Regions from separate parts of the Pseudomonas gebzensis genome, predicted to be linked through region 3. Evidence: riboswitches for the same ligand, from Rfam matches in the RefSeq annotation. Region 3 holds a riboswitch; each other region holds the start of a gene.
The links. A riboswitch is a leader RNA that binds a small molecule or an ion and turns the genes downstream of it on or off. The one in region 3 is predicted to bind cobalamin.
Positions count from the first base shown of each region.

Region 1: another riboswitch for cobalamin. It lies ahead of cobW (cobalamin biosynthesis protein CobW); the one in region 3 lies ahead of SJI00_RS21445 (ABC transporter substrate-binding protein).
Region 2: another riboswitch for cobalamin. It lies ahead of cobO (cob(I)yrinic acid a,c-diamide adenosyltransferase); the one in region 3 lies ahead of SJI00_RS21445 (ABC transporter substrate-binding protein).

Region 1 covers NZ_JAXQNS010000006.1:67,640-69,895, reverse strand. Annotated here, with positions in the region: gene SJI00_RS12990 (CbtA family protein) at 1-286, opposite strand, end outside; gene SJI00_RS12985 (CbtB domain-containing protein) at 310-495, opposite strand; cobalamin riboswitch at 590-826, opposite strand; cobalamin riboswitch at 1,065-1,247, shown strand; gene cobW (cobalamin biosynthesis protein CobW) at 1,347-2,256, shown strand, end outside.
Region 2 covers NZ_JAXQNS010000002.1:102,855-105,110, forward strand. Annotated here, with positions in the region: gene SJI00_RS04540 (PQQ-dependent sugar dehydrogenase) at 1-140, opposite strand, end outside; cobalamin riboswitch at 626-830, shown strand; gene cobO (cob(I)yrinic acid a,c-diamide adenosyltransferase) at 953-1,564, shown strand; gene SJI00_RS04550 (cobyrinic acid a,c-diamide synthase CobB) at 1,561-2,256, shown strand, end outside.
Region 3 covers NZ_JAXQNS010000014.1:2,735-4,990, forward strand. Annotated here, with positions in the region: gene SJI00_RS21440 (FecCD family ABC transporter permease) at 1-131, opposite strand, end outside; gene SJI00_RS21445 (ABC transporter substrate-binding protein) at 134-1,141, opposite strand; cobalamin riboswitch at 1,268-1,520, opposite strand; gene SJI00_RS21450 (acetyltransferase domain-containing protein) at 1,548-2,256, opposite strand, start outside.

The DNA.
Region 1 (2,256 bases), on a different contig from region 3:
GCAGGCTGTACAGCGCCGCCAGGATCAGCGCGAAGCCCACTGCGACCACCAGGTTGCCGCCGGTGGTAGACAGTACGCGCTGCCAGCCATCTTCCGGCTCCCACGCCTGGGCGGCGTGCTGGTGGGCCGTGGTCGTCTCGGCGTGAGCGTGAGCGGCGGGCGCGGCGTTTTCGTAGGTCTCGGCTTTGAGGATCAGCGGGCTGACCCACAGGCTTTGCAGCAAGGTCAGCAACAGCGCGGCAAGTAAGCCGCTGAACCCAGCGGTACGGGCGATGCGAGTGATCATGCGGGCGTACTCGAGGTGAGGGATCAATGGCAGGGGAAGGCGGCGCTGTGCCGTGTGTCATGGGCGGCGTTGTGCACCGCTTCGATGTGCGAGAAGCCGGCAAAGTACACCAGGCACAGGCCCAGCAGGCTGGCGCCGATGGCCAGGGTCAGGCGCTGGCTGAGGGTGGTTGGGGCAGTGATCGCAGGTTTGGCGCTGGTGACGGGCATGACGTAATCCTCGGCTGGGAAAACGGCAGGCCACGCGCGGCGGGCCCGGGCGCGAATGCGTCAGGTGCCTGCAACCGCGCCCGCCCACCGCGGGGGTTGATCGATGCGACAGGCCGGTCTCCGGGCTGGCGAGCAGGCGCCAGGCGCCTTGTACCACGCGTCCACCTTCCCACGCTTGAAGGGCACACCTTAGGCGCAGTGGCTACTTGGACGCTCAGCTCGCTTACCGTTGCGGGGGCAGCACCGGCCTTGTCTGGCCTGCTGTTGCAGACCGCGACGCACCGGTTTCCCGTTTCACCCCGTCAGGGGCACCTGAGGCACGTGCGCTTGGCACGCTCTGCACAGTCTTGGCACGCAGCCAGGCCGGCCGAAAACAGCACAGGCAAGATGCCCCAGAGCGTTTTCAACACCGCGTGAACAAGTAACAAGGCTTTACAGAGGCGCCAAGCAAATCATGCGGCGTATTTCCCCGTCAATCACCACCAGCGGTTGACCCCATGCAGGGCACTGCGTAGCCTTGCCGCTTTGAGGTTCCTGGGGAGTCATTTCCCTGGGCTAGGCACGGCCCCAGGGCGTCTGCGCGCAGCGCGCGAGCCTTTGGCCATGCCGAAGAGGGGAACGCGGTTCAAGCCGCGGCTGCCCCCGCAACTGTATGTACCGAAGCCGATCGGCATGGCCACTGCGCACGCGCAGCAGGCGCCGTTCAACGCTGCGGTGCGAGCCAGATGACCTGCCTCGACACGCATTCGACTATCAACCGGGCGGGGTGATCCGGTGGCGAGCACGTCCGGCCGTTCTGGTCGCGGGCGGTCGTCCTGCATGCCCGCGCCTTCTGCCAAGGGCACTGAGACATGAAAACACTGGCCAAGCTCCCCGTTACCATCGTCACCGGCTTCCTCGGCTCGGGCAAAACCACCTTGCTGCGGCACATGCTCGACAACGCCCAGGGCCGGCGCATCGCGGTCATCGTCAACGAGTTCGGCGAGCTGGGGATCGATGGCGATCTGCTCAAGCAATGCAGCATCGGCTGCAGTGAAGAAGAAGCTCAGGGCCGGGTGTACGAACTGGCCAATGGCTGCCTGTGCTGCACCGTGCAGGAAGAGTTCTTCCCGGTGATGCGTGAGCTGGTCGCGCGCCGTGGCGACCTCGACCACATCCTCATCGAAACCAGCGGCCTGGCCCTGCCCAAGCCATTGGTGCAGGCCTTCCAGTGGCCGGAAATCCGCAACGCCTGCACCGTCGATGCCGTCATTACCGTGGTCGACAGCCCGGCGGTAGCAGCGGGCACCTTTGCCGCCTTCCCCGATCAGGTCGACGCACAGCGCAAGCTCGACCCCAACCTCGACCACGAATCGCCCCTGCACGAACTGTTCGCCGACCAACTGGCCAGCGCCGACCTGGTGGTGCTGAACAAAGCCGACCTGATCGACGCCGCCGGCCTGGCGCGCGTGCGCGCCGAGGTGCAGGAAGAGCTGCCGGCGGCGGTCAAAGTGATCGAAGCGAGCAGCGGCCGCTTGCCGTTGGACGTGCTGCTGGGGCTGGGTGCCGAGTCCGAGGTGCACATCGATGGCCGCCGTACCCACCACGACTCGCATCACGATGACGACGGCGAGCACGATGACCACGACCACGACGCCTTTGACTCGATCTCGCTCGATCTGCCCGAAGCCGATGAGCGCCTGCTGCTCGATGCCCTGAGCACCCTGGTCGCCGAGTTCGGCATCCTGCGCGCCAAAGGCTTTGCGGCGATTCCGGGCAAGC
Region 2 (2,256 bases), on a different contig from region 3:
ATGTTGACGGTGGGGATCAAGGTCTTGTTCGGTGCTGGTAGTTTGGGTGCCGGGCCCATACCGTCAGACACCTGCAGCCGGGCAGATTCGCCGCAGGCGACCAGGCTGGTAGTCAAGGCAAGAAGCAAACCGATACGCATCTGGAACATGCACGAACCCTCCGCAAATGGGACACCGCTTCAAAATCAGAGGCCGCCGGGGAGGGTGTAGTTCAGTTGCGATGGGTGCCCTGCCAGTGCCCGGCGCCGGGATCAGGCCGGCTGCGCGGGCCATCGCGGCAGTCGGCGCTCCTACTCCGTAGGCTCGAGCAGTAGTCCAGGCTGGACTCGAGCCGCAGCAACCTGTAGGCGCGAGCTCGCTCGCGAAAAACGCCCAGGCACCGCGCTGTGTCAGGTGTTCGCGTCAATGTTGAGGTCCATCGCAAGCGAGCTCGCGCCTACAAATTGGACTCGAGCCGCAGTTCAGGCTTGAGCCGCAGCAATCTATAGGCGCGAGCTCGCTCGCGAACAGCCGACCTGGCACAGGCAGCACGGGCTGCTCTGTCAACCTCCTCTGGCGCCTGGCGCCGCCTAGAATCACTGCGCTCACCACCCACTTCATTGACGCTCCGAGTGCAACCCTCTAACCTTCGCCGTTTGTTTCAGGTGCCCCATGGACATGCTGCCAACGGGGTGAAACTGGGAAGCCGGTGGGTGCGTTGCACGCACGAATCCGGCGCTGCCCCCGCAACGGTAGGTGAGTCAGGCCTCGCGCAAGCACAACGCGCACAAGGCCGCTGGGCCAAGGCCCCGCTCACGAGCCCGGAGACCGGCCTGTCACTGCCTAACGGCATCACGGAGGGTGATGCGCGGTGCTCCGTGGCCTCGGCCATGGCTGCTGCGCGCCCCTGTGCCTGCCTGCCTTATCGACCTGTCGGCGCTCGCTTGAAGCGCCACGGCCCGCGGAGACCCCCATGAGCGAATCCCCCGAGCGCGACGAGCGCCACCTGGCGCGCATGCAGCGCAAGAAAGCGGTGATGGATGATCGCATCGCCAACTCCCCTAACGAGTGCGGCCTGTTGCTGGTACTGACCGGCAATGGCAAAGGCAAAAGCAGTTCGGCCTTTGGCATGCTCGCCCGGGCCATGGGCCACGGCATGCGCTGCGGCGTAGTGCAGTTCATCAAGGGCCGCAACAGCACCGGCGAAGAGCTGTTTTTCCGACGCTTCCCCGAGCAGGTCAGCTACCACGTGATGGGCGAGGGCTTCACCTGGGAAACCCAGGATCGTCAACGCGACATCGCCGCCGCCGAAGCCGCGTGGGCTGTCTCCAGGCAGTTGCTGCAAGACCCGACCGTGCAGTTCGTGGTGCTCGATGAACTGAACATCGCCCTCAAGCACGGCTATCTGGATCTGGACCAGGTGCTCAGCGACATCCAGGCCCGCCCGCCCATGCAGCACGTGATCGTCACCGGTCGCGGCGCCAAGCCCGAGTTGAACGAGCTGGCCGACACCGTGACCGAGATGGGTGTGCTCAAACATGCCTTCCAGGCCGGAATTCGCGCACAAAAGGGCGTTGAGCTGTGAGCGAACCGCGTCACTGCCCGGCGGTACTGATCGCGGCGCCGGCTTCTGGGCAAGGCAAGACCACCGTCACTGCCGCCTTGGCGCGGCTGCACCGCAACCTCGGCCGCACGGTGCGGGTATTCAAATGCGGCCCCGACTTTCTCGACCCGATGATTCTCGAACGCGCCAGTGGCGCGCCGGTGTATCAGCTCGACATGTGGATGATCGGCGAAGCCGAAAGCCGCCGCCTGCTCTGGCAAGCGGCCGCCGAGGCCGACCTGATCCTCATCGAGGGCGTGATGGGCCTGTTCGACGGCACGCCTTCCAGCGCCGACCTGGCCCGGCATTTCGGCGTACCGGTGCTGGCGGTGATCGACGGCACGGCCATGGCCCAGACCTTCGGCGCCCTGGCCCTGGGCCTGGCGCACTACCAACCCGACCTGCCGTTCGCCGGCGTGCTGGCCAACCGGGTGGGCAGCCTGCGTCATGCACAGCTGCTCGAAGGCAGCCTGACGCAAGGGCTGCGCTGGTACGGCGGCCTGTCGCGCGAGCGCGGCATCGAGCTGCCCAGCCGCCACCTGGGTCTGGTGCAGGCCAGCGAGCTGAATGACCTCGACCTGCGCCTGGACGCCGCCGCCCAAGCGCTGGGCGACAGCTGCGACGCTGCGCTGCCGCCCGCGGTGACGTTCCAGGCGCCGCAGCCGGTCGCCATC
Region 3 (2,256 bases):
TGCCACAGGTGATTGGCCAACACCTGGAACACCACCTGCGGCGCCACAGCGGTTTCGCCGATGCTGATCCCGGCCAGCACGGCCGCCATCAGCGCCAGGGCGGCGAGGGCGCAGGCGGGCAGTACGCGCATGCTCACTGCGCCGCTTTACCGCTGGCGAACGCAGCAGACAGCGTCTCCAGCCCACGGAACAGGCGGATGCCGGCCTGCATGGCGTCGGCGTCGAGAATGATGATGCGGTCGTTCTTCACAGCGTCGAGGTGCTTGGCCACCGGATCGGTACGCAGAAATTCGAGTTTTTTCTGGTAGTCGTCTGCCGGGAAGCGGCGGCGGTCCATGCGCGCGATGATCAGCCAGGTTGGGTTGGCCTTGGCCAGGGTTTCCCAACCGACGGTAGGCCATTCCTCGTGCGACTCGACCACGTTGCGCACTCCGAGGGTCTGCAGCATGAAGTCGGCCACGCCCTGCCGGCCTGCGACGTAGGGGTCGATGTCCAGGTCTGCGCTGGAGAACCAGAACAGTGCGCTGGTGTTGGACAGGTCTTTGTCGGCCAACCGAGCCTTGGCCTTCTGCAGCCGGCCACGCAGGTCGGCGTTGAGCGCTTCACCGCGCGCCTGCACGTCGAAGATCTCGGCCAGTTGGCTGACGCTCTTGTAGAGGGTGTCGATCTGGAACGGCTGGAGGCGCGTGCCGTCGGCACCGGTGAGGTTGTCCTTGCCCTCGCAGTCCGAAGGCAGCAGGTAGGTGGGAATGTTCAGCTCGTGGAACTGCTCGCGTGTGCCCACCACGCCGTGCTCACCGACCATCCACTCGAACTGCGCCGTGACCAGTTGCGGGCGCTTGCCGACCACGGCTTCGAAGCTTGGGTCGTTGTAGGCCAAGCGCTCGACCTTGTCGTTCTGCGCCTTGTATTCGGGCAGTACGTCGTTGAACCACAGCGAAGTGCCGGCCAGGCGCTCGCCCAGGCCCAAGGCATAGAGTATTTCGGTGCCGGCCTGGCCAATGGTCACGGCGCGTTGTGGCGCCTGGGCGAAGGTCTGCGGCTTGCCGCAATTGTCGACGGTCAGCGGATAGTGGGTGGCGGCGGCCTGGGCCAGGCCAGACAGGCCCAAGCCTGCAATGAGGGCGGCGAAACGAAGCATGAAGACGATCTCCTATCGTGGTGCAGCGGGCCGCGCGCACGGACAGGCATCGTCGGCACCCCTTGCATGAAGGCAAGCGGCGCCACCCTGAACAGGGTGCCGATGGCCGTCCCGGACACCCCGCCGGTCGGTGATTGTGTGCCGGCAGGTCTCCTGACTGGTGCGTCATGGCCTGGCTCCAGCCTTCCCGGATCAGGCTCTGTGCGAAAGCGATCTGCAGCTGCGCAGAAGCGTTCGACCAGCGCCAGGTATCCAGTGGCATCGATGGAGCAGGCTCGGCACCTACAGTTGCGGGGGCAGTTTCGTTTGGCCGCGCGATCGAGCGGGCCACGAATTCCCTATTAATTCCTGAGGGGAAACCGGCGGGCGGCATGGTAGACCATCACCCGCAGGCCAGGGAACCTTTTCACAGGTATTTGAGCCAGGCAATGTCGCGCCGGCGTGCCTTGAGGCGGGCGAAAGCACGCACTGGCAGATAAAGCGCGGCGGCCAGGAGCACCGCACACAGCCACACCGCACCCATGCTGTCGAAGCCGAAGTATTGCCCGTGATTGAGGCCGAACGCCGCCACGCACAGCACATAGGCGACCTTCAGCACATACAGGTGCAGCAGGTAGAAGAACATCGGGGCTGCGCCCATCACTGCCAGTACACCGATCCAGCGTGCCTGGCCGGCCCGCTCGAAACCGCGCAGCAGCAACAGGCCGCAACCGAGCGTCAGGCACAGGAACAACAGCGACGGTGGGTACTTGGTGATGTTCATCAGGCTCATGAAGGTCTGCAGCGCGCTGGGGTAGCTGCTCCACGGCGCCTCACCGTAGCCATTGAGCACGCGCAGGCCGATGAAGGCCAGCAGCGCCAGCACAGCGACGATCAGCAGTCGGCGCTGACGCACGCTGGCATCGGCAGCGCGGGCGAACCACGGCCCCAGTGCGTAGCCCAGGGCGATCACGCCAATCCACGGCAGCACCGGGTAGGAGGTGCGCAAGCGCATGTGCTCGGACACGTCCAGCCAGCCACGGTCATGCAGGATCGCCCACAGCACGTGCAGGGGCGAGCCCTGGGCGAAGTGCAGGTGGTCGAGCAGGTTGTGCCCGCCGATGATCACCACCCCG